DNA from 4 places in the Streptomyces sp. NBC_01268 genome. Region 2 is predicted to be linked to each of the others. Evidence: riboswitches for the same ligand, from Rfam matches in the RefSeq annotation. Region 2 holds a riboswitch; each other region holds the start of a gene.
The links. Region 2 has a riboswitch for cyclic di-AMP ahead of OG309_RS19410 (M23 family metallopeptidase). Riboswitches for the same ligand answer to the same signal wherever they lie in the genome.
Positions count from the first base shown of each region.

Region 1: it holds a riboswitch for cyclic di-AMP, as region 2 does, so the genes downstream of both, OG309_RS31420 (M23 family metallopeptidase) here and OG309_RS19410 (M23 family metallopeptidase) in region 2, are expected to answer to the same signal.
Region 3: it holds a riboswitch for cyclic di-AMP, as region 2 does, so the genes downstream of both, OG309_RS02465 (LysM peptidoglycan-binding domain-containing protein) here and OG309_RS19410 (M23 family metallopeptidase) in region 2, are expected to answer to the same signal.
Region 4: it holds a riboswitch for cyclic di-AMP, as region 2 does, so the genes downstream of both, OG309_RS14705 (transglycosylase family protein) here and OG309_RS19410 (M23 family metallopeptidase) in region 2, are expected to answer to the same signal.

Region 1 covers NZ_CP108454.1:6,967,765-6,975,075, forward strand. Annotated here, with positions in the region: gene OG309_RS31400 (aspartate aminotransferase family protein) at 1-832, shown strand, start outside; gene OG309_RS31405 (helix-turn-helix domain-containing protein) at 919-1,557, shown strand; gene OG309_RS31410 (DUF6126 family protein) at 1,592-1,744, shown strand; gene OG309_RS31415 (tyrosine-protein phosphatase) at 1,757-2,554, opposite strand; cyclic di-AMP (ydaO/yuaA leader) riboswitch at 2,928-3,082, shown strand; gene OG309_RS31420 (M23 family metallopeptidase) at 3,087-4,085, shown strand; gene OG309_RS31425 (SGNH/GDSL hydrolase family protein) at 4,257-5,051, shown strand; gene OG309_RS31430 (STM4011 family radical SAM protein) at 5,038-5,904, opposite strand; gene OG309_RS31435 (STM4012 family radical SAM protein) at 5,916-7,259, opposite strand; gene OG309_RS31440 (STM4013/SEN3800 family hydrolase) at 7,256-7,311, opposite strand, start outside.
Region 2 covers NZ_CP108454.1:4,340,173-4,347,483, forward strand. Annotated here, with positions in the region: gene OG309_RS19395 (PLP-dependent cysteine synthase family protein) at 1-785, shown strand, start outside; gene OG309_RS19400 (MFS transporter) at 782-2,041, shown strand; gene OG309_RS19405 (PP2C family protein-serine/threonine phosphatase) at 2,148-3,422, shown strand; cyclic di-AMP (ydaO/yuaA leader) riboswitch at 3,624-3,769, shown strand; gene OG309_RS19410 (M23 family metallopeptidase) at 3,782-4,861, shown strand; gene OG309_RS19415 (aldo/keto reductase) at 4,926-5,873, shown strand; gene OG309_RS19420 (PrsW family intramembrane metalloprotease) at 5,932-7,311, opposite strand, start outside.
Region 3 covers NZ_CP108454.1:570,935-578,245, forward strand. Annotated here, with positions in the region: gene OG309_RS02460 (amidohydrolase) at 1-1,332, shown strand, start outside; gene OG309_RS02465 (LysM peptidoglycan-binding domain-containing protein) at 1,517-2,374, opposite strand; cyclic di-AMP (ydaO/yuaA leader) riboswitch at 2,379-2,533, opposite strand; gene OG309_RS02470 (pyridoxamine 5'-phosphate oxidase family protein) at 2,805-3,608, opposite strand; gene OG309_RS02475 (globin domain-containing protein) at 3,605-4,840, opposite strand; gene OG309_RS02480 (SpoIIE family protein phosphatase) at 5,241-7,311, shown strand, end outside.
Region 4 covers NZ_CP108454.1:3,333,865-3,341,175, forward strand. Annotated here, with positions in the region: gene eno (phosphopyruvate hydratase) at 1-1,163, opposite strand, end outside; gene OG309_RS14705 (transglycosylase family protein) at 1,424-2,167, opposite strand; cyclic di-AMP (ydaO/yuaA leader) riboswitch at 2,171-2,345, opposite strand; gene OG309_RS14710 (transglycosylase family protein) at 2,601-3,626, opposite strand; gene OG309_RS14715 (cytochrome P450 family protein) at 3,751-5,028, opposite strand; gene OG309_RS14720 (LamG-like jellyroll fold domain-containing protein) at 5,120-7,311, opposite strand, start outside.

The sequences.
Region 1 (7,311 bases), 2.6 Mb from region 2:
CCTCGACGCCCTGGAGCGGGAGCTGCGCAAGGGGGACGTGGCCGCGTTCGTCGTGGAGCCGATCCAGGGCAAGGGCGTCCTGGAGTCCCCGCCGGGCTTCCTGCGCGCCGCCCAGGAGCTGCTGCACCGGCACGGGGCGCTGCTGATCGCCGACGAGGTGCAGACCGGCCTCGGCCGGACCGGCGACTTCTACGCGTACCAGCACGAGGAGGGAGTCGAGCCGGACCTGGTCTGCGTCGCCAAGGCGCTCTCCGGCGGCTACGTGCCGGTCGGCGCCACGCTCGGCAAGGACTGGATCTTCAAGAAGGTCTACTCGTCGATGGACCGGGTCCTGGTCCACTCGGCCAGCTTCGGGGCGAACGCGCAGGCCATGGCCGCCGGGCTCGCGGTGCTCTCGGTCATGGAGGCCGAGGGCACCGTCGCCCACGTCCGGCGGATCGGCGGCCTGCTCTCCGCCCGGCTGCGGGAGCTCGTGCCGCGCTACGAGCTGCTGAAGGAGGTCCGGGGCCGCGGGCTGATGATCGGCATCGAGTTCGGGCGCCCGTCCTCCCTGGGGCTGCGCAGCCGCTGGACGATGCTGCAGGCGGCCCGCAAGGGTCTCTTCGCGCAGATGGTCGTGGTGCCGCTGCTCCAGCGGCACCGGATCCTCACCCAGGTGTCGGGCGACCATCTGGAAGTGATCAAGTTGATCCCGCCGCTGGTCATCGACGAGGCGGACGTGGACCGCTTCGTGACCGCCTTCACGGCGGTGATGGACGACGCCCACGGCGGCGGCGGACTGATGTGGGACTTCGGGAAGACGCTGGTCAAGCAGGCGGTCGCGCAACGCTGACCGTGCCGGGTACGGCCGGGACTCCGGTCTTTTGCCTCTGGGGCAAGAAACTTGCCTCAGAGGCATGAACCTGGCGGAATGGACGCATGGACCACGTCCCCGGGGAATCCTCCCCGGACCCTGCCGCCCCCGCCGCGCCCGACGTCCTGCCGGACGTCGCTCCGCAGCTGCGGGCCCTGCGCCGCCGCCGGGGGCTCACCCTGGAGGCGGCCGCCCAGCGGGCCGGACTCTCGCCGGCCCACCTGTCCCGCCTGGAGACGGGTAACCGACAGCCCTCGCTGCCGATGCTGCTGGCCCTGTCCCGCATCTACGGTACGACGGTCTCCGAGCTCCTGGGCGAGACGCCGCCCGAGCACGACCCGGTCGTCCGGGCCGGGCGCTCCGAACCGGTCGAGGCCGACGGCTGGATCTACCGCCAGGCCGGCGGCGCCGGGCGCGCCCTGCAGTGCCTGCGCGTGCACGTGCCCTACGCCACCCGCGCCGACATCGTGCGGGTCCACCCCGGCGAGGAGTGGATCCACGTCCTGGAGGGCCGCGTGCGGCTCGCCCTCGGCGACACGGTGCACGTCCTCGATCCCGGGGACAGCGCGCACTTCGACTCGCTCACCCCGCACCGGATCGGCGCCGCCACCCGCGCCGGGGCCGAGCTGCTCTTCGTCCACACCCTGATGCAGAGTCCCGTCGCCGAGCTGTGCCTCGGCGACGGGACCCCGCACCGGCGCTGACCCTCCGAGTCCCCCGACCGTGGAAAGGACCGACATGTCCCAGAACTCCGTACCGGACACCGGCGAAGAGCGTGGCAACGGCAAGTTCCCGAAGGGGCTGGTGCTCCGCCTCTTCGCCTACCTGATCGCCGGGCACCTCTTCGCCGGCTTCCTCTACCTGCTGTTCGCGATGGGCGGCGGCCAGTAGGGAGCGCGGAGGCTACGCCTCGACGAGCAGCCGCTCGCGCAGCCGCTCCCGGGTCTGAGGGGCGAGCCGCAGCCCCTCCGCCAGGTAGGCGTCGACCGAACCCCAGGTCTCCTCGATGGTCGCGAAGGCGGCCCGCAGATACTCCACCCGCGCGTCGAAGAGCGGGCTCAGCAGCTCCATCACCTCGGGCGACATGGCGCCCTCGGCGGTGGAGCTGCGCTGCACCTTGTACCGGCGGTGCGGCTCGTTCGACTTCACGTAGTCCGCCTCGATCGCCTCGCGCTCGACGCCGACGGCGAGCAGCGTGATCGCGATGGACAGACCGGCGCGGTCCTTGCCGGCGGCGCAGTGCATCAGGGCCGGCACGCTCTCCTCGGCCATGGCGTGCAGGACGCGGCTGTGCTCGGCCGTCCGCTCCACAATCATCTTCTGGTACGAATCGGACATCCGGGCCGCGGCCTTGCCGTCGCCCAGGATCTCGCGCAGCTGCGCCAGGTCGCCCGAACGCACCAGCTTCCAGAACTCCTTGCCGTCGGCCGGGTCGTTGAGCGGTATGTTCACGTTCCGCACGCCGGGCAGCTCCACGTCCGCCCCCTCCATGCGCCGGTCGGCCTCGTTGCGGAAGTCGAAGACGGTGTGCAGGGCAAGGGTGGCGAGAAACGTCGCGTCCTCCGCCGTGGCGTGCGCCAGGTGACCGCTGCGGAAGAGGCGTCCGGCGCGCACGCTCCGTCCGTCCACCGTCGGCAGCCCGCCGAGGTCGCGGAAGTTGCGTACGCCGGTCAGCTCGGGCTCGGTCGTCGTCTGCGTCACGGATGCTCCTGGTCTCGAGATCGGTTCCTGGGGCAATCATCCAGGTGAGGGGCCCCGGCCGCACCCCCTCGGGCTGTAATGGGTGTTCTGTCCGAATTGAACCCTTAGGGGTAACGCGCCCTGATACCGGGGGAGATGGCATTCGGCGCGTGAGCAGCGTCATAGACGTGACGGACCGTGCCTGATCGTCTTTTCCAAATTCCCTTCCGGAAAGGGAAATCGAGGGACCGTCATCCACGGAGGGTGACCGTAATTCCGGCCGGAAATCGCGCCTGAGTCACTGTCGGGAAATCAGTGGCTTGTTCACGCCCACCCGCCTCGTCTAGCGTCGCGCTCAATCCGGACGGACCGCCTAATCCTGCCGCCGCCCGGAATCCGCACACCACCCGTACAAGGCAGGAGCGGGGGACCCAGGTAGTTCGCCGATCCCTCGAAGAAGGACGGCTCGGGGTGAAGCCGCGCGCAAGCGCTGCCGGACATCTCCAGTCCGAACCCGACAGCTCACCTCGCAGGCGACGGAGAGGAATTCGCCATGCCCGCGAAGGGTAAGCACCGCCGTCCCAAGGTCAACCCGATCACCCGCGGGTTCGTCGCCGCAGGCACCGGTGGCGCCGTCGTCGCCCTGCCGCTCATCGGCGCGACCGGCGCACACGCCGCCGAGCAGGCCGCCCCGACCGCGAAGGCCCCGCAGGCCGTCGCCGCCGCGGCCCCCGCCCAGGCGCCGGCCGCCAAGCCCGCCGCCGCCCCCAAGGCGTACACCGTCGTCCGCGGCGACTACCTGTCCAAGATCGCCGGCGAGCACCACCTGGCCGGCGGCTGGCAGAAGCTCTACCGCGACAACCGCCAGGTCGTCGGCGAGGACCCCTCGCTGATCCTCCCCGGCATGAAGCTCACCCTCGGCGCCAAGGGCACCGCCAAGGCCCACGCGCCGAAGGCCGAGCGCAGCGCGAAGAGCACCGGCGACGACACCCGCGCCTCCCGCGACAGCGAGCGCTCCTCGGCCGCCGCCACCTCGACGGCCTCGTCGTCCTCCGCGTCCTCGTCCTCCTCTTCTTCTTCGTCCTCCTCTTCCTCCTCCTCTTCCTCCTCCTCTTCCTCTTCCTCGGCGGGCCAGACCACCTCCTCCGGCTGGGTCACTCCCATCGCCGGCGGTGGCGTCTCCACCCCGTACCGGGCCTCCGGCTCGATGTGGTCCTCCGGCTACCACACCGGCGTCGACTTCATCGCCTCCACCGGGACCACCGTCCGGGCGGTCGGACCGGGCACCGTCTACTCGGCCGGCTGGGGCGGCGCGTACGGCAACCAGGTCGTCATCCAGCACGCCGACGGCACCTTCTCGCAGTACGGGCACCTCTCCTCGCTCTCCGTCTCCGCCGGCCAGACGGTCAGCGGCGGCCAGCAGATCGGCCTCTCCGGTTCGACCGGCAACGTCACCGGACCCCACCTGCACTTCGAGATGCGCACCGGGCCGGAGTACGGCTCCGACATCGACCCGCTGGCCGTCCTGCGCCAGCACGGCGTCAGCATCTGAGGCTGCTGACCCCGCGAACTCCACGGGTTCACCCCGCAGGCCCGGCACCCACGTGCCGGGCCTCCGGCGTATTCCGGCTTGGTGGAATCTTTATCGGTGGCATATGTCACCCGCCGTCAACCCCTCCTTACGGTCGCGTAGGTCACATCCGTAAGGGAAAGATGTGTTCCCGTGGCAGACGATTCGAGAACAAGAGACAAGAACGCATTCGGGTCGTACGCGGCGATCGGTGACAGCTTCACGGAGGGCGTCGGCGACCCCGGCCCCGACGGGACGTACGTCGGATGGGCGGACCGGTTCGCGGTCCTGCTCGCCGACCAGCTGCCGGAGAACGACGCCTTCCGCTACGCCAACCTGGCGGTGCGGGGGCGCCTTCTGGACCAGATCGTCGCGGAGCAGGTCCCCCGGGCGAAGGAACTCGCCCCCGACCTGGTGACCTTCTGCGCCGGCGGCAACGACATCATCCGCCCCGGGACCGACCCCGACGACGTGGCCGAGCGCTTCGAGCGCGCGGTCGCCGACCTGACCTCCGCCGTGGGCACCGTCATGGTGACGACCGGCTTCGACACGCGCGACGTGCCCGTCCTGAAGCACCTGCGCGGGAAGATCGCCACCTACACCGCCCACGTCCGGAGCATCGCCGACCGCTACGACTGCCCGGTGCTCGACCTGTGGTCGCTGAAGTCGGTCCAGGACCGGCGGGCCTGGGACGACGACCGGCTCCACCTGTCGGCCGAGGGACACACCCGGGTCGCGCTGCGCGCCGCCCAGGTCCTCGGTCTGCCGGTGCCGGCCGACCCGGACCAGCCGTGGCCGCCGCAGGCTCCGCGCGGCACCCTCGAGGTCCGCAAGGACGACATCCACTGGGCGAAGGAGTACCTGGTCCCGTGGATCGGACGCCGTCTGCGCGGCGAGAGCTCCGGGGACCACGTCGAGGCCAAGCGCCCCGACCTCATGCCCCTCTAGGGGACGCGGGGAGTCCGGCCGGTATCCGTTCCAGGACGCCGCCGGCGAACACGTCGTACAGCGGCAGCGTCTCCAGGTGGACGTAGCCGATGTGGCAGTCGCAGACGGCGAGCGGACAGGGCCGCGGGCGCAGTGCGGTCCGGTACGACCCGTCGTAGAGGTTGCCCAGCTCGGCCCTGACGAAGTGGCAGCGCCGCACCGTCCCGTCGCCGTCCACCGAGACGACCGACTCGCCGGTGCGGCACGGCAGCCCGGCCGAGCGGTGCGGATGCCGGCTGTACGGGAAGAGGGGGTCGAGGAGCGTCCACTCCTCGGCCTCCACGTCGGTGTACGTGCGGCCCTCGGCCGCGTTCACCCACAGGTAGACGCCGGCCGGCAGCTCGGCGCGCAGCCGCCGGGCGGCGGCCAGGTGCTCCGGCAGGCCGACGATCCCCACGCTGAAGCGGATGCCTCGCCCCGCGAGCGCGTGGCACTTGCCGAGGAACCGCTCGTACGGGGTCTGGCCCGGGTGGTACGTGCACCACAGGGCCACGCTGTCCGGGTCGGCCTCGTCCAGCCACTCCGTGCGGCAGCTCAGGTTGGTCTGGATCGCCACCCGCTCCACGTGGGGCAGCCGGGAGAGCTCCACCAGCGCGCGCCGGTACCAGGAGCGCACCAGGCCCTCGCCCCACGGGGTGAACAGGACGCGCAGCCGGTCGTCCCGCCGCTCCGCCGCCCAGCCGGCGAAGCGCTCCAGGGCGGCCCGGTCGGCCGTCAGCGCCGCGCGGCTGTCGCGGCGCTTGGCGAACGGGCAGTACGGGCAGTCGTAGTCGCAGGAGGCCAAGGGGCCCCGGTACAACAGGGTCAGATCCATGCCGGGCCCCGCTACTTCGCCTCGTACGCGGCCATCGCCGCCCGCACCGCCGGGGAGAACAGCTCGGGGCCGAGCCCGTCCGAGAACGCGAGGCCCTCGGGGGAGAGCCGGAGCAGCCCGCCGGGAGCATCCCCGTCCAGCCAGCCCAGCTCCTCGAAGCGGGCGAGCTCGGCCGGGAAGTCCGCGAAGGGCGAGGCGCCGAAGCGGGCCGTGTAGTCCGCGGTCTCCATGCCCTCGGCCTGGAGCAGCGACTGCAGCAGATGGCGGCGGCGGGCCTCGTCCGGACCGGTCGGCCGGCCCACCTCCGCCCGGGAGAAGTCCGCCGTCGCCGTGTACGTGTCGATGATCGAGCGGATCTCGCGCATCCCGACCGCGTAGTCGAAGGAGTAGTGCAGCCGCGAGGTGTAGGAGCGGGCGCCGCAGCCCAGGCCGATCATGCCGTCGGTCTGGCAGGCGTGGTCGTCGGGGCCGAGCGCGGGCGCGTCGGCGCGCCGGAACATGCGCATCGACACCTGTCGGTACCCGTGGGCGAGGAGGTGGTCCCGTCCGTGCCGGTAGAGCCGCAGCCGCTGCGCGTCCCACTCCCGGTCGGCGTCCTGCCCGCCGGTCTGCCGGCCGAGGCCGGTGAGCGGGCGGACGTACAGCGGGTAGAGGTAGAGCTCCTCGGGCCGCCACTGGAGCGCGGCGTCGAGCGAGCGGCGCCAGGACGCCTCGGTCTGGCCGTCGATGCCGTAGATGAGGTCGATGTTGAGGACCGGGACGCCGGTGTCCCGGATGCGTCCCAGGGCGGCCTCGACGTCGGCGCGGCGCTGCGGGCGCACGGCGGCCCGGGCCTCCTCCTCGACGAAGCTCTGCACGCCGATGCTCAGCCGGGTCGCGCCCCGCCCGGCGAGGACCGCGAGCCGGTCGGCGGTCGCCGTGGCCGGGGAGGTCTCCACGGACAGCGGCACCGTCCGCAGGTCGGCCCCCATCCGTCGCTCGGCGATGTCGCAGAGCCGCTCCAGCTCGGCGGCGGACAGATAGGTGGGCGTCCCGCCGCCGAACGCGGCCGTGGCGAACCGCACCGGCCCCGCGTCCCCCAGCGCCTCGCGCACCGCCGCGGCCTGCCGGTCCAGCGCGTCGAGGTAGCGGGTCGTCAGCTCGTCGGGGGCGCCGATCCGGGTGAAGAGGTTGCAGAAGCCGCAGCGGACCTCGCAGAAGGGTATGTGGGCGTAGAGGGAGAGCGCGTCCTTCGGCTCGTCCGCCCAGAGCGCGTCGAGCGGGGGCCGCTCGGGGAGCGGGCGGTACGCGGTCTTGTGCGGGTAGGCGTAGACGTAGCTGCGGTACGGGCGCGGCGTCCCGGTCGAGCGGGTCATGCGGCGTTCTCCATGCTGTCCGGGCCGGGCAGGACGAACTGTGCGTACGGCA
Region 2 (7,311 bases):
ACCCCGTCCACGTCGTCACCGACCCCGGCCTCGAACCGATCGTCGAGCGGATGCTCACCGCCCACGGCGCCCACGTGCACGTCGTGCCCGAGCCCAGCCCGGACGGCGGCTGGCAGCAGGCCCGGATGGACCGGGTCGCCGAACTGCTGATCGCCCTCGACGGGGCCTGGTGGCCCAACCAGTACGGCAACCCCGACAACCCGCAGGCCTACGGCGGGCTCGCCGCCGAGCTCGGCGAGCAGCTGGACCGGGTCGACGTGCTGGTCTGCGCGGTCGGCACCGGAGGCCACTCGGCCGGCATCTCCCGCGCGCTGCGCGCCACCACCAGCCCCGCCCTCGAACTCGTCGGGGTGGACTCCATCGACTCCACCGTCTTCGGCCTCCCGGCCGGCGAGCGCCTGATGCGCGGGCTCGGCTCCTCCATCCACCCGGGCAACGTCGACCACGCCGCCTTCGACGAGATCCACTGGGTGGGTCCCGCGGAGGCGGTACGGGCCGCCCGGCGGCTCGCGTCCCGGCAGTTCGCCACCGGCGGCTGGAGCGTGGGTGCGGTCGCGCTGGTCGCGGGCTGGCTGGCCCGCACCCGGCCGCGCGGCACCCGGATCGCGGCGGTCTTCCCCGACGGGCCGCAGCGCTACTTCGACACCGTCTTCAACGACGAGTTCTGCGCGGCGCACGGGCTGCTCGACGGCCCCGTACGGGAGGACCCCGCCGGGTACGCCGAGGGCGAGCCGGTCCGTGGCTGGACCCGCCGGGTGCTGGACCGGGCGGAGCGGGTCCGTTGAGCACGACGACCGCGCCGCCCCCGGGCGGGATCTGGAAGCAGAGCCGCACCTTCGACCCGGCCGTGCGGCTGCTCTTCCTGAACCAGCTCACCATCAACCTCGGCTTCTACATGCTGATGCCGTACCTGGCCGCCCACCTGGCCGACGGCCTCGGGATGGCGGCCTGGGCGGTCGGGCTCGTGCTCGGCGCGCGGAACCTGTCCCAGCAGGGCATGTTCCTCGTCGGCGGCGCGCTCGCCGACCGGCTCGGCTTCAAGCCGCTGATCGTCGCCGGGTGCGCGCTGCGGACGGCCGGCTTCGGGGCGCTCGCCTTCGCGCAGTCGCTGCCGATGCTGATCGCCGCCTCGCTGGCGACCGGCCTGGCGGGGGCGCTGTTCAACCCCGCGGTGCGGGCCTATCTGGCGGTGGAGGCGGGGGAGCGGCGCGTGGAGGCCTTCGCGCTGTTCAACACCTACTACCAGGCGGGCATCCTGCTCGGGCCGCTCGTCGGGGTGGCGCTGACCGGGGTGTCGTTCCGGCTGACGTGCGTGGTGGCCGCGGTGCTGTTCGCCGGGCTCACCCTCGTACAGCTGCGGCACCTGCCCGTGCGGAAGGAGCTGCCCGCGGGGGACGGGCGGGAGCGGGGGCAGTTCGGGACGGTGCTCGCCAACCGGGTGTTCTGGCTGTTCTCGCTGGCGATGACCGGTTCGTACGTGCTGTCGTTCCAGGTCTATCTGGCGCTGCCGCTCGCCGCGGACAGCACGGCGGTGACGACGGCGCTGTTCGTGGTGTCGGCGGTGGTGGCGCTCGTCGGGCAGCTGCGGATCACCGCCTGGTGCAAGCGGCGGCTCAGCCGGGAGCGGTGTCTGGTGCTCGGGCTCGGGCTGATGGGCGTGGCGTTCCTGCCGCCGGCGCTGCTGGGCGGCGGCCGTTCGCTGCCGGGGCTGCTGCTGTGCGCGGCGCTCCTGGCGGCGGCGAACGCGGTGCTCTACCCGTACGAGATGGACACCGTGGTCGCCCTCGCCGAGGGCCGCTGGGTCGCCACCCACTACGGGCTCTACAACACCGTCTGCGGGATCGGCATCACCCTGGGGAACCTGGGCACGGGAGCCCTGCTCGACCTCACCGGCTGGTCGTCGGTGCCCTGGCTGACGCTGTGCGCGGTCGGTCTGGGCTGCGCGGCGGCGATGGCGGCGCTGTCCCGGGGCGGGCGGCTCGCCGTCCGGCCGGCCGTACGCCAGTCGGCCGCGCGGGAGTCGCCGACGGGCACCGGCTGACCTCACCCTGGGGAGGGCGCGGGTCCTCCCGTCGCCCTCGGGCCGGGCCCGGTGCTCCAGGCGGGCCCGGGGCCGGGCGGGCCCAGGTCCAGGCGGGAGAGCAGAGGTGGCGCGAGCAGCGGTGCGGCACGGGCCTCCCGGCGGGGCCGGTGGTGCGGGCGGTGACGGGGGACGGGGGCCGTTTCCCGTCGCCCGTCGCTTCATCCGCGCCCTTCCCCCGCTGATCATCGTGGGCGGTGTCTGCTTCGACCTGGCGACTCCGCCCGAGTACACCGCGGCGCCGCTGTTCTCGGCGGCGCCGCTGATCGCCGCCCCCTTCTTCTCCACGTTGACGACGTTCCTGACGGGCGTCGCCGCCGTGCTCGCGAGCATCGGCCTGCACGTGTACAACGGCACGGTCAGTCGTGTCTCCTCGCTCACCGAGACGCTGACCGTCCTCACCGTCGCGGCGCTCGCCATGCTGATCAACCGGGTGGTGCGGCGCAGCGGCGAGCGGCTCGCGTCGGCGCGGGTGATCGCGGCGACGGCGCAGAAGGCGGTGCTGCCGACGCCCGCCGAGCGGATCGGCGGGCTGCAGATCGCGGCCCGGTACGAGGCGGCGCAGGCCGACGCGTTCATCGGCGGCGACCTGTTCGCCGTCCAGGACACCCCCTACGGGGTGCGGCTGGTCGTCGGCGACGTGCGGGGCAAGGGGCTGGACGCGGTGGAGGCCGTCGCCGTGGTCATCGGCGCCTTCCGGGAGGCGGCCGAACTGGAGCCGACGCTGGAGGGCGTGGCGCAGCGGCTGGAGCGGGCGCTGGACCGGGAGGGCACGCGGCGGGACGGGCTCGACGCCTTCGAGGGGTTCACGACGGCGGTCCTCGCGGAGATCCCGCGCGCGGACGGTGGCGGCGGTGTCGTGCGGGTCGTGAACCGGGGGCATCCGGAGCCGCTGCTGCTGTACGGGGACGGCGGGCTCGACCGGCTGCAGCCGACCGAGGCCGCGCTGCCGCTGGGGATGGGGGAGTTGGCGGTGTGGCCCGACCGGGCCGACGAGACGCCGTACCCGGCGGGCGCGACGCTGCTGCTCTACACGGACGGTCTCTCGGAGGCACGGGACGGGCGCGGGGTCTTCTACGATCCGGCGGAGCGGCTCGCGGGGCGGCTCTTCCCCGGCCCGGAGGAGCTGCTGGACGCGCTGGTGGCGGATGTGCGGCGGCACACCGGCGGGGGCTCGAACGACGACATGGCGCTGCTCGCGGTGAGCCGCCCGGCGGCGGGACAGCCGGAGCGGCGACGGACGATGCCGGTGGTGCCGCCGGAGGGGGCCGCGGAGACGTCTCCCGGGGGGCTTCCCGGGGGGCCTTCAGGGGCGCCTCCCGAGGGTGGTGACGGGACGTAGTCGAGGGGTGTCGCTCCGATAACAATTGATACAACGTCAGATTCCCGATGTGACGCGGATCCTGCCTGACCAGGGGTCAACTCGGGCCATTCCCTCTCAATCCAGCTAATGATCAAGGGGGACGGCTTGGAATCGGGAGGCCGTGTCTATTAACGTTCGATAACGCAGCGCGGTCGTCACAGCCGTCGCAAGAGACGGCACCGTGCGCGCGCGCCGAATCCCGCAAGGGAACCGGGGAACCACCACTTGGGGTGAATCGGGCCACGTCGCACCCGTGCGGCACACCCGTAGGAGACCTTCCTGCTCCGAACCCGTCAGCTAACCCGGTAGGCGAGAAGGAAGGAAAGGAGAGCGCCTCCGTGGCGTCCAACACCCCTGCTCCCGAAGCCCCCTTCGACTCATTCGGCACTCACGGTGCCGCGGGCACGGGCGGGGAGGAATGGAACCCCACCGAGGACTCGCTGCGGGCCCAGAACCGCTCCGGCGGCCGGCACCGGGTCGTCAAGCAGCGCTCCAACTTCGCCCGCTCCTCCACCGTCCTCGGTGTCGGCGTCATCGCCGCCGTCGGCGCGGGCGGCCTGGCCACCGCGCAGGAGAAGCCCCCGGTCGCCATCGCCCTGCCGGACCTCGACCTGCCCGACGCCTCCGAACTCCCCGGCATCGGCGACCTGATCGGCGGCAAGGACAAGAGCTCCGGCGACAGCGCCCAGGTCACGAACAACGCGCAGCCGCTCACCGCCCTCACCTACACCGCGCCCGCGGACAGCACCTCCGCCGCCGCGCCCGCGGGGACCAAGCAGCAGACCGCCGACGCCGGCGAGGCGCTGCGCGCCCGCATCCTCCAGCAGGCCGAGCAGCAGCAGGCCGCCGCCGACACCGCCGAGAAGGAGGCGGCGCAGAAGGCCGCCGCCGAGAAGGCGGCGACGGAGGCCGCGGCCAAGGCAGAGGCGGCGGAGAAGGCGGCGGCCGAGGCGAAGAAGAAGGCCGAGGCGGAAGCCGCGGCGAAGGCCGAGGCCGAGCGCCTGGCCAAGCTGGCCGCCAGCTACTCGCTGCCCACCTCCTCGTACACGCTGACCTCCACCTACGGCGAGGCCGGCTCGATGTGGTCCTCCGGCTACCACACCGGCCTGGACTTCGCCGCGCCCACCGGCACCCCGGTCAAGGCCGTCCACAGCGGCACCGTGAAGTCGGCCGGCTGGTCCGGCGCGTACGGCTACCGGATCGTCCTGGAGCTCGAGGACGGCACCGAGGTCTGGTACTGCCACCTGTCCTCGATGACGGTCGGCGCGGGCCAGTCCGTCGGCACCGCCGACACCATCGGCCGGGTCGGCGCCACCGGCAACGTCACCGGCCCCCACCTCCACCTGGAGGTCCACACCCCGTCCGGCGGCGGCATCGACCCGGCGGGCTGGCTGCGCTCGAAGGGCCTCAGCCTCTGACGTCCGGCCGGACGTCACCCGCGGAAGCGGAATAGGCCCGGCCACGCGGGGGGTTGACCACCTCATGACTTCTCTCCGCAAGCTGGGCTCCTCCGACCTGCACGTCTTCCCGCTCGCCCTCGGCGGCAACGTCTTCGGCTGGAGCGCCGACGAGGCGCAGTCCTTCGCCGTCCTCGACGCGTACACCGCCGCGGGCGGCAACTTCGTCGACACCGCCGACCTCTACTCCGCGTGGGCCGAGGGCCACGAGGGCGGCGAGTCCGAGACCGTCATCGGCCGCTGGCTCGCCTCCCGCGGCAAGCGCGCCGACGTCCTCGTGGCGACCAAGGTCGGCGCCCACCCCCGCTACAAGGGCCTGAGCGCGACCACCATCAAGGGCGCCGCCGAGGAGTCGCTGCGCCGCCTCGGCACCGACTACATCGACCTCTACTACACGCACTTCGACGACGAGTCCGTGCCCGTCGAGGAGATCGTCACCGCGCTCGACCAGCTGGTGAAGGACGGCAAGGTCCGTGCCGTCGCCGCCTCCAACATCTCCCCGGAGCGGCTGCGCGCCTCCCTCGACTTCGCCGAGGCCGAGGGGCTCGCCCGCTACGTCGCCCTCCAGCCGCACTACAACCTGGTCTCCCGCGAGACCTACGAGGGCGCCCTCCTGGAGACCGCCGAGCAGGCCGGCCTCGCCGCCGTGCCGTACTTCGGGCTCGCCTCGGGCTTCCTCACCGGCAAGTACCGCCCGGGCACCACCGTCGCCAGCGTCCGCGCCGAAGGGGCGGCCAAGCACCTGGAGACCGAGCGGGGCCAGAAGGTGCTCGCCGCGCTCGACGCGGTCGCCGAGGCCCACGACGCCGAGCCCGCCACCGTCGCCCTGGCCTGGCTCGCCTCCCGCCCCACCGTCGTCGCCCCGATCGCCTCGGCCCGCACGGTCGAGCAGCTGCCCGCCCTCGTCGCGGTCGCCGAACTGGAGCTGACGGCGACCGAGCTGGCGGCGCTGGACGAGGCCTCGGCGGTCTGATCCGCGCTCCCGCCCGCCGGGCACCGCGTCCGGTCCGTCCGCCCCGCCGGCTGCCGTACTAGCTGCGGTACGGGTTGTAGCCGCCGTAGTCCAGGTACTGCGGCGGCGCCCAGACCCGGCCCGTGGCCCGCGCGGCGTGGGTGAGCGCGGGCGAGGCCACCTGCCTGCGCTGCCACAGGTGGTGCAGCAGCTCCTGCTCGCGGGCCGCGAAGTCCGGGGCCGCCTGGCCGCGTCCGGCCCGGTGGCGCAGGAAGGCCAGGGTGGTGGCGAAGGCCTCGTACTCGCCGACGGCCTGCGCGGCCGGCTTCCCGTACGTACGGGCGGCGAAGCCGCGGGCCAGCGCGCGGGCCCGCATCGAGGAGAGCGCGAGCGGTTCGTCGTGCGCGAGCCACCCGGCCGTCGCGTAGGCCGGGAGCTCGCCGGATATCGTGCGCAGCTCCTTCTGCCGGCTCCATATCGCGAGCCAGGTCAGCAGGGCGAAGACCGGGACCATGAACATCCCGTACACCGCGAGGAACGCCAGCGGGTGGAAGGACGCCGAACCGTTCCACAGGGCGTGCATGCCCATGCCGAGCACGAGGCCGGCGAGCGGGAACAGCACCAGCCGGGTGCGGCGGAACCGGGCGCCGGGCGCCAGGGCGGCGGCGAAGCCGAAGCCGAGGCCGGTGAGCGAGGTGAACAGCGGGTGGGCGAACGGCGACATGATGATCCGGACCAGGAAGGTCCCGAAGGTCATGGAGCCGAGACCGGTGGAGCCGATCTCCTGGTCCTCGCCGAAGGCGTTGCCCAGATAGAGGATGTTCTCGGTGAAGGCGAAGCCGGTGGCCGTGAACCCGGCGTAGACGAGGCCGTCGACCGGGCCCGTGAAGTCCCTGCGGCGGAAGAGGAAGAGCAGCAGCACCGCCGCGCCCTTGGCGGTCTCCTCCACGACCGGGGCGACCGCGGTCGCGCCGAGGGTGTCGGCGGAGCCGGGGTCGGCGGTGGCGCTGCTGATCCACTCCACCGCGAAGGAGTTGGCCAGGATCGCCACCAGCGTGGAGGCGAACGCGCCCCAGGCGAGGGCGAACAGCAGGTTCTTCCAGGGGGCGGGCTCGACCCGGTCGAGCCAGCGGAACGCGGCCATCAGCAGCGGCACGGGCAGGACCGCGAGGCCGAGACCGACGAGGAAGCCCTCGGTGCCGGTCTCCTCCCGGACCAGCGCGAGGATCGCCAGGGCGCACAGCGCGAGCAGGGTGATCAGGGTGATGGCCCGCAGCAGCTTGCTGCGCCAGAAGGCGCGGCGCGGCTTGTACCGCCACTTGGAACGCTCCGGGACCGCCGCGAAGTCCGGCTGGTCGGTCTCCAGGGCGGGCACGGGTGCGGGCGCGGGGATGACCGCCTTGGCGGGGGCCGGGGCGGGGGCGGGCTCGGTGGCAGATCCGACGATCGGGTTCGACGA
Region 3 (7,311 bases), 3.8 Mb from region 2:
TCCCCCTCCCCCGCGCTCTCCCGTCGCACGATGCTGGCGGGCGCCGCCGCCCTGGCCGGAACGACGGCCACCGCGGGCGCCGCCGCCCCCGCGACGGCCGCCCCCGTCGAAGCAGTGGCGGCCACCGGCGCCGCTGCCGGCCGGCAGCGCGACAGGACGGTGGTCTTCCGCAACGTGCGCGTCTTCGGCGCGGCGAAGCCGACGGACCTCGTGGTCGTCGACGGGCGCGTCTCGGGCCGCCCCGCACCGCACGGGGCGAAGGTCGTCGACGGCGGGGGCCGGATCGCGCTTCCGTCGCTGGTGGACGCGCACATCCATCCCGACAAGACGACCTGGGGCGGCTCCTGGGTGTCGCGGCGCCCGGCGAGCGGCATCGCCGACTACGTCGCGCAGGACGTGGAGCTGTTCCGCAGCCAGCGCCGGCCGGTCGCCGAGCGCGCGTACGGGCTGATGTCCCACGCCGTCGCCCGCGGCACCCGGGCGATGCGCGCCCACGCCGACGTGGCCCCGGCGTACGGCCTGGCCGGAGTGCAGGGCGTCGCCGACGCGCGGGCGCGGCTTCGGCACGCGCTCGACGTCCAGATCGTCGCGTTCCCCCAGCACGGTGTGATCCGGACCCCGGGGACGGCGAAGCTGCTGGAGGACGCGGCCCGCGAGGGACTCGTGGACATGATCGGCGGCATCGACCCCATCGGCTTCGACCAGGCCCTCGAGGAGCAGCTCGACCTGGTCTTCGGCATCGCGGACCGCCACGGCGTCGGCGTGGACATCCACCTGCACGACCGCGGCGAGAAGGGGATCAAGGCCATGCGCGGCATCATCGACCGCACCCGCGCCCTCTCCCTCTCGGGCAAGGTCACCGTCAGCCACGTCTTCTGCCTGCCCGCCCTGTCCGACCGCGACCTGGGCGCGATCGCCGCCGATCTGGGCGCCCAGGACATCGCCCTCACGACCGTCGCCCCCTCCGACTCGCTGGTCCTGCCGATCGCCCGGCTGCGCGAGCACGGCGTACGGGTCGGCCTCGGATCCGACGGCGTGCGGGACTCCTGGAGCCCGTTCGGCAACGCGGACATGATGCACCGCGCCCACCTGCTCGGCTGGGTCACGGACGTCCGCCTCGACGACGAGCTGACCGACTGCTACGGCGTCGCCGCGAACGGCGGTGCGGACGTCATGGGCCTGCCGCACGCCGACCTCCGGCCCGGCGCGCCGGCCGACTTCGTCCTCGTACGGGGCGAGTGCCTGCCCCAGGTCGTGGTGGACATGCCGCGCCGGGACCTGGTCGTGCACGGCGGCGTCGTGGTGGCCCGCGACCGGGAGTTCCTCGCCTGAACGGCGGGCGAGGCGCAGGCGTCTGGCCGACCGGTGAGGCGTGACGGACGCCGGTGAGCTTCTGGGACGCGGTCCACAGGCGCTCACCGGCGACGTCGCCGCACGTCCCGAAGCCGTCGGCGGTGCGGCCGTGGGATCGAGGCCACCTCGGCGGAGACTCCGACCCGGAGGCCGCCCGGCCCCGTCAGTAGGCGCCGTTGACGTTGTCGATCGAGCCGTAGCGGGCGGCCGCGTAGTTGCAGGCGGCCGTGATGTTGGCCACCGGGTCGTAGAGGTCGAAGGCCGTGCCGGCCACGTGGTAGGCCTGGAAGGTGGGCTCGATCACCTGGAGCAGGCCCTTGGACGGCGTGCCGGCGAGGGCGTTGGAGTCCCAGTTGTTGATGGCCAGCGGGTTGCCCGAGGACTCGCGCATGACGTTGCGGTAGATGCCGTCGTAGCTGCCCGGGATGCCGTTCCTGGCCATGATGTCGAGGGACTCGCGGATCCAGCCGTCCAGGTCGTTCGAGTACGAGACGGCCGAGGCCGCCGACGAGACCGCGGCCTGGACCACGGCGGGCGACGCGGCGGACGACGGGTGCGAGACCGCCGGACGCGCGGCGGCGGCGCCGGTCGCGGCTGCCGTACGCGCCACCGCCGGACGCGCCGCGCTCCCGGCACCCTTGGCGTTCTTGGTGTCGATGGTGAGTCGCAGACCGGGGCGGATGAGGCCCGGGTCCGCGCCGACGGCGGCGCGGTTGTCGCGGTAGATCGTCTTCCAGCCGCCGCTCACGTGGTGCTTCCGGGCGATCTTCGAGAGCGAGTCGCCGGCGACCACGGAATAGCGGACGGGGCCGCTCGCCTTCGCCGTCCCGACCGCCGCCTTTTCGATTGCGACGAATGCGACGGCGTGCACCGCCTGCGGGGCCCTCGGGGTCTCGGCCGCCGCGCCGGTGGCCCCGGCGAGCGGCAGGACGAGTGCGGCGCTGCCGGTGATGCCGACGACGGCCAGTCCGCGGGCGAGCGGGGTGTTCTTGGGGCGGCGGTGCTTCCCGGGTCCACGCATGGCGAATTCCTCTCCTTCGCCTGCGAGGTGAGCTGTCGGGTTCGGGCAGGAGCTGCCCGGCCGCGCTGCGCGCGGCTGCACCCCGAGCCGCCCCGGAGACCGGGACGGCGGCGAACCTGGGTCCCCCGCTCCTGCCGTACGAGTGGGTGAGTGCGGTGCCCGGGCGGCGGCAGGATTCGGCGTTCCGTCCGGATTGCGGGTGACCGTAGGCGAAGGAGAACAGCGAGAACAAGGGCCTGATTCGCAAAAGCAAGCAGATCTTTTATGGGGCGGAAAAGGATCAATCGGCGCTCTGTGATCCATTTCCCCAACTGGTTGCCGGACGCTGACGCGTGACGCCACGACAGCGTTCCGCGAGAACGTCCGACCGTGACTCAGATCACCGGCCACCCTTTAATCGGACATGTCCGGATCCGATTGATTTGAGGGATTAGGGAATCCGGCTTTCGACACCCCTGCTGAACCAGCCGCTGAACCCCTCGGACGCGTGGCGCCGCCGCTCCGCCCGCTCCAGCACCCGCTCGGCCTCCGCCCGCCACGTCTCCGCGCCCGCGCGGGGCGGCGGGAGGAACGGTCCCCGTTCCGGCGCGTCCGCCGCGGCGCCGAAGAAGTCGCCGCCCTTGCGCCGGACGTCGTCGGTGCCCCACGCCCGGCCCTGGCCGTGCCGCGGCACCTTCTGGAGGTGCGGGATGTGCTTGGCGCAGTGGATGTACGCCTCCTCCACGGTGATCTCCACCCAGCTCAGCGCGCGCCGCCCCGGCACCGGGTCGACCGTGAGTCCGGGGTGGCCGGCGCGCATCTCGTCGTCGGCCACGACCCGGGCCGTGCCGTTCACGTGGAGCCCGACGCGGTCCCGGAGGAAGTCCACCATCAGGAGGCCGACGTGCGGGTTCTCCTCGATGTTGCCGAGGCTGGCCTGCACCCCGTTCCCCCGGTACTCGGGGTAGGCGAGCCGCACCTCGTCCAGGACGTGGAGGAAGCCGGCCGGGCCAGCCCGGAAGGTGTTGTCGCAGGCCCCGTGCCGGTCGGCGGTGGCCAGGAAGAACATCTCCTGGCGGGCCACGAACTCCCGCATCCGGGGGTTGAGCCGGTCGAGGACCTGCTCGGCGTAGAACCGGTCGGCGCGCTCGGTGGTGCCCGTGCGCCGCTGGACCAGGTGCTCGCCGTCGCTTCCCGGGCGGACGGTGCGCGGCGGGGTCGCCGACCGCGGACCGGTGTGCTCGAAGGTGCTCAATTCCTCGCCCCGACCAGTTCTTCGATGGAGTCGTGCCGTATGCGGTGGGTGGGGATGCCGATGCCCACGAGGGTGTCGACACCGCGGCGGATCATGCCGGGCGGGCCGGAGAGGTACGCCTCGTACGTGTGCCACGGGCCGAACTCGCGCACGGCTCCGGACAGGCCCCCGGACAGGGCCGAGCCGGGACCGGTGTCGACGACCGGGCGCACGGAGAGCCAGGGGTGCGACTGCTGCAACCGCAGCATGGTCTCGATGTCGTACAGGTCGTCGTTGCTGCGGGCGCCGTAGAACACGTCGACGGAGCGGCGCCTGCCGTGCTGGGCGACGTCCTCGACCAGCGCCTTGATGGGGGCGATGCCCGTACCGCCACCGAGGCACAGCAGTCCGTTGTCGGTGTGGTGGTCGACGGTCATCGAGCCGCTGGGGCCGCCGAGCCGCAGGACGTCCCCGGGCCGGGCGCGGTGCACGAGCGCGTTCGACACCCAGCCCGCGGGCACGGCCTTCACGTGGAAGGAGAGCAGGCCGTCGGAGCGGGGCGCGGAGGCGAAGGAGTAGTGCCGCCAGACCCGTGGCCACCAGGGTGTCTCCAGGGCGGTGTACTGCCCGGCGCGGAAGGGGTACGGCTGGTCGGGGCGGACCGTGACGACGGCGACGTCGGCGGTGCGCGGCTCGTGGGCGACCACCTCCGCCTGCCACCAGGCGGGGGCCCGGAGCTCGTCCTGGGCGGCCGCGTCGATCATGATCTGGGAGATGGCGGTGTACGCGCCCACCCAGGCCGCCTCGGTCCGCGGGCCCCAGCTGTGCGGGGCGTGCTGCGCGAGGGCGCCGATCAGGCACTCGCCGACGGCCGGGTAGTGCTCGGGCAGCGTGCCGTACTTCCGGTGGCCGCGGCCGAGCCCGGTCAGGTACGCGGTGAGGGTGGCGGTGTCCTCGGCGTGCGTGGCGGCCGTGAGCAGCGCCTTGAAGAGCCGGTCGCGCTGGGCGTCCATCGCCGCCGGGAAGAGGGCCCGCAGGTCGGGGTGGCGGAGGAAGAGCAGGGCGTAGAAGTACGAGGTGACCTTGTCCGCGATCGGTTCGATCTCGGCCATCGTCCGGCGCAGCAACACCGCGTCGGGCGCGTCGTCCGGCACGGCCGCCCGCCCTGCCGCGGGTGCCTGCGCCGCGGTGGGCCGCTCGCCCGGGCCCGGCCCGAACCAGCCCCCCTGCCGCCCGTCACCACCAGCTGCCATCGGTCCGCCTCGCCTCGAACGTCTTTGGTCGGTCTTCGCCCGCGGAGTCCGCGTGTGCCCCTTTTCCCCTCTCCCCCACGGAATTCCCCGAGACGAATCGACGAATGAACGGGCCCGACCATACCTGCCGTCCGCTATCCGTCCAGTGCTGCGCTCCCGTCCCGACGATCACCTTGTTCTTCCAGGTCAGAGACTTGTTACTGATCAGTCGGGCAATTCGCGAGCCATCACGGACAGCAATCCTCCGGGGGTTTCGCGACGGAACACTCACGGACCTGTCAGCACTCCTCCACATTTCCCGGCTCCCGTCTTCATCTCTTTCACGATTTTCACGACTGGCGGTCCGCTTCCGGGGCGGGATGATGGAGGGGCTGCGGGGTGGAGGAGGGACACGGTCTGGATGAGCGCGGCGGCCTTCCCTGCCGGTCCGGACCCGGCGGACGGCGATCTCGCCATGGAGCCGGGCGGTCTCCTCGACGTGCTCGGGGTGGCCGCCGTCGTCCTGGACGAGCGCGGGCGGATCGTCCTGTGGAGCCCCCAGGCGGAGGTGGTCTTCGGCTATCCGACCGCCGAGGCACTCGGCCGCCCCGCCGTCACGCTGCTGGTGGAGGAGGAGCAGAGGGAACTGGTGCGGTCGCTGTTCGCCCGTGTGATGTCGGGCGCCGGGCCCTGGGCCGGGGTCTTCCCCGTACGGCACAAGGACGGCCGCACGATCCTGGTGGAGTTCCGCAACACCCGGCTCCAGGACGAGCAGGGGCGGCCCTACGCGCTCGGGCTCGCCTCGGACCGGGCCACCGTCCAGGACGTGGAGCAGAACCTGTCCCTGTCCTCGCTCCTGGTCACCCACTCCCCGATCGGCCTGGCCGTGCTGGACCACGGCCTCCGCTTCGTCCTGGTCAACCCCGCGCTGGAACGGATCGACGGCCTCGCCGCCGAAGGCCACCAGGGGCGCACGGTCCCGGAGGCGCTGGCGTCGCCGGACGCGGAGGCGCTGGAGACGGCACTCCGCGAGGTCCTGGACACCGGGCGGTCGGTCCTCGCCCGGAGCATGCGGGGAGTGACCGGGCCCGACGGCGTGGAGCGGATGTGGTCGGTCTCGCTCTACCGGCTCCAGACGCCCGAGCGGCGGGTCATGGGGGTCGCCGTCGCGGTCAGGGACGTCACCGACCAGCACCAGGCGGCCAGGACCGCCGCCCGGGCCCGCCGCCGGCTCGCGGTGATCGCGGACGCCTCCGAGCGGGTGGGCACCACGCTCGACCTGGACCTCACCGCCCACGAGCTGGCGGACCTGGTGGTGCCGGAGTTCGCGGACATCGCCGCCGTCGACGTCCTGGAGTCCATCCTGACCGGACCGCACGCCGGGCCCGCCCGGACCTCGGGCCCGGCCGTGTTCCGGGCGCTCGCGGTGAAGGCCGCGTACACCACCCCGGCGCAGGAGGCCGCCGACCCCGTCGGCGAGCCCGCCCGCTACGGCGCCGAGCGGCTGGTCACCCAGTGCGCCCGCACCGGCCGCCCGGTCCTCGTGCAGCACGTCACCGACGGCGACCTGCCCCGGATCGCCCGCAGCGAGGGCGCCGCCGCGCTGCTGCGGCTGGCCGGCATCCACTCCTACCTGGCCGTCCCGCTGCGCGCCCGCGGCGTGGTCCTCGGGGTGCTGGACCTGAAGCGGGCCCGCAACTCCGTGCCGTTCGACGAGGACGACGTCCTGCTCGCCGGGGAGCTGGCGGCCCGCGCGGCGGTCGCCATCGACAACGCCCGCTGGTACCGGCACCAGAGCCAGGCCGCCCTGGCCCTCCAGCGGCACCTGCTGCCGCACGGGCCGCCCCGGCTCAACGGCCTCGACGTGGCGTACCGCTACCAGCCCGCCTCCGAGTCGGTCGAGGTCGGCGGCGACTGGTTCGACGCGATCCCGCTGCCCGACGGCAAGACCGCGCTGGTCGTGGGCGACGTGATGGGCAGCGGCATCAACGCGGCCGCGACCATGGGGCAGTTCCGCACCGCGGCCCGCACCCTCGCCGCGCTCGGGCTCGCGCCGGCCGTGGTCCTGGAGCACCTGGACCGCACCGCCGCCGATCTCGACGACGCCATGGCCACCTGTGTGTGCGCCGTGTACGACCCGTACAACGGCAGCTGCCGGATCGCGAACGCCGGGCACCCGCCGCCCGTCCACGTCTCCGCCGGGCGGCCCCCCCGCCTGCTGGACCTGCCCGCGGGCGCGCCCCTGGGCGTCGGCGGCGTCCCCTTCGAGAGCCGGGAGATCCCGTTCGTGACGGGCGACGACCTCGTCCTGTACACCGACGGCCTGGTCGAGACCCGGGACCAGGACATCGACGTACGGCTGGACGCCCTCACCGACCTCCTGGACCGCGCCCCGCTCCCCCTGGAGCAGACCTGCGACCTGCTGCTCGGCGCGCTGCGCGGCCCGGACGACCACGACGACGTGGCGCTGCTGATCGCCCGGGCCGGACAGC
Region 4 (7,311 bases), 1.0 Mb from region 2:
TTGATCTGGCCGCAGTTGGTGGCGACGGCCAGGTCGGCGATGGTGACGTCCTCGGTCTCGCCGGAGCGGTGCGACATCATGCACTTGAAGCCGCTGCGCTGGGCCAGCTCGACGGCGTCGAGGGTCTCGGTCAGCGAGCCGATCTGGTTGACCTTGACCAGGAGGGCGTTCGCGGAGCCCTCCTCGATGCCGCGGGCGAGGCGCTCGGGGTTGGTGACGAACAGGTCGTCGCCGACCAGCTGCACCTTGCTGCCCAGCTTGTCGGTGATGACCTTCCAGCCGGCCCAGTCGTCCTCGAACAGCGGGTCCTCGATGGAGACCAGCGGGTACGCGGAGACGAGCTCCTCGTAGTACTCGGTCATCTCGGCGGCCGAGCGGGACTTGCCCTCGAACTCGTACGTGCCGTCCTTGTAGAACTCGGAGGCGGCGCAGTCGAGCGCGAGCGCGATGTCCTTGCCCGGGACGTAGCCGGCCTGCTTGATGGCCTCGAGGATGAGGTCGAGCGCGGCGCGGTTGGAGTCCAGGTTCGGGGCGAAGCCGCCCTCGTCGCCGAGGCCGGTGGACAGGCCCTTCTCCTTCAGCACCTTCTTGAGGGTGTGGTAGACCTCGGTGCCCCAGCGCAGGGCCTCGGAGAAGGACTCCGCGCCGATCGGCGCGATCATGAACTCCTGGATGTCCACGTTGGAGTCGGCGTGCGAGCCGCCGTTCAGGATGTTCATCATCGGAACGGGCAGCAGGTGCGCGTTCGGGCCGCCGAGGTAGCGGAAGAGCGGCAGGTCCGAGGCCTCGGAGGCGGCGTGCGCGACGGCGAGGGAGACGCCGAGGATGGCGTTGGCGCCGAGCGAGGACTTGTCCGGGGTGGCGTCCAGGTCGAACATCGCCTGGTCGATCAGACGCTGCTCGGTGGCGTCGTAGCCGACGAGCTCCGGGCCGATCTGCTCGATGACCGCGAGGACGGCCTTCTCGACACCCTTGCCCTGGTAACGGTTGGGGTCACCGTCGCGGAGCTCAAGGGCCTCGAACGCACCGGTGGAGGCACCGGACGGCACGGCAGCACGACCGGTGCTGCCGTCGTCGAGGCCGACCTCGACCTCGACCGTGGGGTTGCCTCGGGAGTCCAGGATTTCCCGGGCTACGACGACGTCGATGGACGGCACGAGCATCTCCTTCTGGGATGTGACGCTGGGTGTGACGCATGCGGCAAGGTCTCGTTCGCCTTGCGACATGAGCCTAACCGGCTCTGGGGCTCCAGCCGGCCGGACGCCCGCCCCCTGGGACGAAAAAGGACCCAAGGGCACGCATCTGAGGACGAAAGACCCATGACTACTGATCGGTAGGGGTCTGAACGGGGAAACCCCGGTCCGGAGCGCACGGGGGAAGGGCGCTCCGGACCGGGGTGGTCACCGCGGGTGGGTCGTCAGGCTCACTTGAGGTGGAGCTGCTGGCCCGGGTAGATCAGGTCGGCGTTCTCGACGACGTCCTTGTTCAGCTCGAACAGCTTGGCCCAGCCGCCCTTGACGCCGTGCGCCTGGGCGATCTTGCTGAGGGTGTCGCCGGCGACGACCTTGTACTCGCCGTCGCCCTTCTTCACCTTCTTGCCGGTCGGAGTGGTGACCGTCTTCTTCGAGACGGTCTTCTTCGACGTGGTCTTCGGCGCCTGGCGCTGCTCGCTGCGGGTCGTCGGCTGCTCGGTGGAGCGCTTCGACGACGACGAGGAGGAAGAGGAGGACGAGGAGGAGCTGGAGCTCGACGAGCTGGAGGAGCTCGACGAGGCGGAGCCGCCGTCGTAGGAGGCGCTGGAGAGACCCACGCCACAGCTCGGCCACGCACCCTTGCCCTGGCCGGCCAGGACCTTCTCGGCGATGGCGATCTGCTGCGACTTCGACGCCTGGTTGGCGGTCGCGGCGTAGGCGGTGCCGCCGTACGCGGCCCAGGTGGAGGCCGAGAACTGAAGGCCGCCGTAGTAGCCGTTGCCGGTGTTGATGGACCAGTTGCCGCCGGACTCGCACGCGGCGACGGCGTCCCACTCGGAGGCGGTGGCGGCCGAGGCGGTGCCCGCGGCCATCAGCGGGGCGGCGACGGCGACACCGGTGACGCCGACGAGCGTGGCGACGCGGGTGGCCTTGGAGGGACGACGGTGTTTGCCCTTGTTACCGGAAAACAGCATGGGAATTCTCCTCACCGACGCCTACGAGGTGAGCTGTCGGGTTCGGACCTGATGAGTTGTCCGGCCGCGTGTCCTTGCACGCGGCTTCACCCCAAGCCGATCGTCGGCCGTCTGTCTCAACGGCCGGGGCCGGCACTTACCTTGGGTCCCCCGCTCCTGCCTTCGGCGCTTGCGCGACGACTTCCCGTCGGTCGGCGGCAGGATTCGGCGTACCGGTCGACGGGGCCCGCGGTGGCGAGCGGTCACGACCGTAGACATAGACCCGGTGGAAGTTCAAAGACCATCAACCCGGAAATATCGCCCCTACTTGCTCCCCCGAGTGGGGTGTTTGCGCAGGTGAGGGGCGACGCGAGCAAACTTTGCGGACGTGACACGCCAGTTCGGCAAGAGAGACCCATGTCTCACTTACTCATAACGGACATTCAGCAGCGAACTACTCCGCCGCGACGGTGGATTCGGCCTTCAACTCAAGGCTCTGACCAGGGATGATGAGGTCCGGGTCCGCACCGACCGTGTTCTTGTTGGCGTCATAGAGGGCGGCCCAGCCGCCGGGCAGCGCGTTCTCCTGCGCAATGTCCGACAGGCTGTCACCCGGCTTGACGGTGTATTCGTCAGCCTTGCCCGAGTTGTCCGACTTCTCCCCGGTGACCGCGCTCTCCGTCGACTCCGCGCCGTCGGCGCCCTCGCCCGTCGACCCGTCAGTCGGGGCCGCATGACGCCCGGATTCGGGCGCGGTGTCCGAGTTGCCCGAATCCTCCGGCGCAGCGTCACCGCGGTGCTTGCCCGTGCCGGGAGCAGCCGGGTCCGTCGTGCCGGGCGTGCCGGGCGTGCCGGGCGTGCCGGAGGTGTCCGGCGTGCCGGGCGTGACCGGCGTGCTCGGCGTCGCGGAGCCGTCGGGGGTGGCCGGGGTCACGGGCGGGGTCGTGGCGCCGCCCGACGGCGTGGCCGGCGTCACGGGGGTGGCCGGGGTCGTGGCGGTCGTCCCGGAGCCGGCCGGCTGACCGTCGGTCCGGTTGGACTCGGCGACCGGGCCCGTGGACGCCTTGGGCTTGACGGCGGGCCCCGGGGAGACAGCGGGCTTCTTGCCGTCGTTCTTCAGACCGGCGATCGGCGCACAGGTGGCCCACTGGGTGTCGCCCGCGGCGAGCGCCTTGTCGGCGATGGCGATCTGCTGCGCCCGGCTGGCGAGGTCGGGGCTCGGCGCGTACGCCAGGCCGCCGTGCCGCTCCCAGCTCTCCTGGGTGAACTGGAGACCGCCGTAGAGTCCGTTGCCGAAGTTGGCGCTCCACGCGCCGCCCGACTCGCATTCGGCGACCCGGTCCCAGGTCGGGGCGTCCGCCGCGGAGGCGGAGCCGGTGGCGAGCAACGGCAGGGCCATGGCCGAGCCGGTGACGCCCGCCGCGACGACGAGAGCGGGGGCCTGGCGGGGTCTGCGGTGTCGTCCGTTCCCGGAGCGCATACGGACTGCCTTTCGCGTGGCTGCTGAGATGCCGGTGAACGTAGCGGCATTCGAACGTGAGTCACAAGTCGATGCAGCGGAGATCACGCGAAGATCACATTTCTGACGTGCCGTCAGTCACGCGTCAGTCGCGGGCCCCTTTGTGGGAAGCGCTGAACTCCACCGGAAGCGTGCGCAGGCCACGCATGATCAGCCCACCGCGCCACCGCAGTTCCTCCGGATCGGCCCCAAGTCGCAGGTCCGGCAGGCGAGTCAGCAGCGTCGCCAGCGCCGTCTGTCCCTCCAGGCGCGCCAGCGGAGCCCCCAGGCAGTAGTGGATGCCGTGCCCGTACCCGAGATGCTGGTTGTCACGCCGCGCCAGATCCAGGGTGTCGGGCTCGTCGAAGCGCGCCGGGTCGCGGTCGGCGGCGGCCAGCACCACCAGGACCGGGTCGCCGGCCGGGATCTCCTGCCCGCCGATCGTCAGCGCCTGGGTGGCGAAGCGCCAGGTCGCCATCTCGACCGGCCCGTCGTACCGCAGCAGCTCCTCGACGCCCGTCTCCAGCAGCCCCGTCTCGCCCGCGGCGACCGACTCCTGGAGCCGCGCCCGCTGGTCCGGGTTGCGCAGCAGCGCGTACACGCCGTTGCCGATGAGGTTGACCGTGGTCTCGAATCCGGCGAAGAGAAGGATGAAGGCCATCGCGGCGGCCTCGTTCTCGGTGAGGTGCTCGCCGTGGTCGGAGGCCTTGATGAGCCCGGAGATCAGGTCGTCCCCCGGGGCCTCGCGCTTCTTGTGGATCAGTTCGAGCAGATAGCCGCGCATCTTCTTCACCGAGCGCGCCACCCCGCCGCGCGGCCCGCCGCCGTGCCGGATCATCATCCCGGCCCAGTCCCGGAAGTCGTCCTGGTCCTCGCTCGGCACGCCCAGCAGGTCGCAGATCGCGTAGATGGGGAGCGGGAAGGCGAACTCGTGAATGAGGTCCGCGCTCCCCTTCTCCACGAAGGCGTCGATGAGCCGGTCCGTGAGCTCCTGCACGCGCGGCGCGAACTCCGCCACCCGGCGCGGGGTGAACGCCTTCGACACGAGCCGCCGCAGCCGGGTGTGGTCCGGCGGGTCGATGTTGAGCAGGTGGGTCATCAGCTCGGCCTTGCGCTCGCCCGGAATGCCCGTCTTGCCCTTGGCGTGCGCCGGCTCGTCGTGGTGCGCCGGGTTCTTCGACAGCCGCTGGTCGGCGAGCGCCTGCCGCGCGTCCGCGTACCGGGTCACCAGCCAGGCCTCCACCCCGCTGGGCAGCTTCGCCCGGTGCACCGGCGCGTGCTCGCGCAGCCAGGCGTAGGCGGGGTACGGATCGGTGGCGAACTCCCAGGTGAAGAGCTCGGGAGCGGGGGGCGGAACGGAAGCGGCGGGGGGCTGGTCGGGCATGCTCCCGACACTAACCCCCCGCCCGGGCGGGCACGCGCCCCCGTACGGTCGCGCGGCCCGCCCGCTCGTCACCTCCGGGCGTACCCCTCTCCTACAGCCGGGCGTACACGCCCTTCGCCGTCAGCTGGTCGAAGGCCAGCCGGACCACGGTGGTGCTGTCGACCGGGAGCGGACCGCCCACGGTGGTGATCTCCGCGTCCGTCAGGTGGCGCCGGATCAGCGTGAACTCGTCCAGCGAGCCCGTCAGCCGGTCCTTGTCCGCCCCCACGCTGTCGGGGCGCGCCCCGAGCTGGAGGCCGCGCACGTCGAAGCCGTCCTCGGAGGTCACGGCACCGGAGACGGCACCGGTCGCCACGGACTGCAGGGCGGTGCCGTCGCCGACCGACAGGGTCAGCGTGCCGCCCTGCCGGCGCAGCACGACGTGCCGCCAGGTGCCGTCGCCGAAGACGGTCCCGGCCGGGGCCGCCGCCTCCAGGCCGGTGATGCCCCGGTCGGTCTGGACGTGGGCGACGACCTTGTTCTCCTGGGAGAGGGCGCGGATCCACAGCTGGCGTTCCGAGGTACCGGTCCCGTACGCCCAGACGAGCACCGGGCTGGTGTTGTCGGCCTGCCGGAAGCGCACCCAGGTCGCCAGGGTGAAGTCGCCCGAGCCGAGCGCCCGGTCCTCCCCGTAGGGGAGCTCCACGGCGCCGGTCCTCCCGTCGAGGTCGAGGCCGCGGCCGAACCGGCCGCCGGTGTCGGTGACGGTGGCGCCGGGGCGCACGACGCCGTGGCCGCAGTGCCGGGAGGCGTCGGGGGTGGCGCGGGCGGCCGGGTCGTCGGCGGGCCGGGTCACCAGGTGCTGCTCGGTGTGGCCGCCCTCCATGGTCCACCAGACGTACGGGTCGCGCGGGGCGCTCGATCCGCCGACGGCCGTGTTGTAGAGGCCGGTCTCCTCGGTCGCCGTCAGGGCCCGCTTGTAGTAGCGGAAGTCGTCGAGCTGGCCGGTGAGGACGTCGGTGCCGGTGGGCTTGGAGCCGACGCGGAAGCCCTCGGGGGCGGCGATGCCGTCCGTGAAGGAGCCGGTCAGGCCCTCGGCGGTGGTGGGGGTGCCGTTGTCGACGCGCAGGGTGACGGTGGTCGCCCCGGCCTCCGGGGTGGCCTTCTTGCGGGTCAGGGTCAGCAGGTGCCAGGCGTTGTCGCCGAACGCGACCCGGTCGGTCCTCGTGTCGATCACGTCGAGCGGGATCGAGGCGCCGGCGGTCTCCAGGCGGGCCGTCAGCCGGTCGGCGGACGGCTTGGCCCGCACCCACAGCGAGGGCTTGCCCGAGGTGGACCCGTACGCCCAGAGCAGCGCCGCGTCCTGCGGGTTCGCCGTGGAGTCGTAACGGAACCAGAGGGCGAAGGTGAACTCGCCCGTGCCGTTGTCGACGGCGGGGACGTAGGGCACCTCCACGCCCGGCAGGTTCGGGCCGACGGCGAGGGCGCCGCCTCCGATGCGGCCCTTGACGACCGCGCTCTCGGTGCTGGTGGTGCCGAGCACGGTGCCGTCGGCGCAGTGGCCGGAGACGTCGTCCTGGATGCGGGTGTTCACGAGGGCGACCGGGTCGGCGGTGTCGATCACCTCGAAGGGGAGGTGGGCCTTCAGCGCGGCCGGGGCCACGTCCTCGGGCCGCGCCCCGCGCAGGGCCTCCCGGTCCTGGTCGGACAGGACCGTGCCGTACAGCCGGAACTCGTCGAGGGTGCCGGTGAACCCGTCGGTGGCGTCCGTGCCGGGCTTGTCGCCGAGGCGGATGCCGGACGGGTCGGCGGTGCGCGCCGGGGCGAGCCGGCCGACGTCGGTGCGGGTGTCCTGGGCGGAGAGGCCGTCGACCCGGAGGGTGACGGCGGCGCCCTGGCGGGTGAGGACCAGGTGGTGCCAGAGGCCGTCGCCGAAGGCCTTCGCGGTCGGGTGCGCGGGAGCCTTGAGGGTCAGCGTGACGTGCTGCCCGCTGTCGCCCTCGACCCGGGCCATGACCTGGTCGTTCTGCGGCTGCACCCGGACCCACACCTGCGGCCGGGGGTCGCCGACCCCGTACGCCCACAGCAGGGTCTGCTGCGGGGTGGCGGCGGTGGCGTCGTACCGGAAGAAGAGGGAGTACGTGACGTCCCCGGCGCCCGGGTCGAGCTCGGGCGCGTACGGCAGGTCGGCGGAGCCGGCGTTGCCGCCGGCGCCGCCGTCCAGCTTGAGGCCCTGCCCGAAGCTCCGCGTGCCGAACTGCGCGCCCGGGGCGAGCGTGGCGCCGCTGCCGAGGTAGGCGTCGT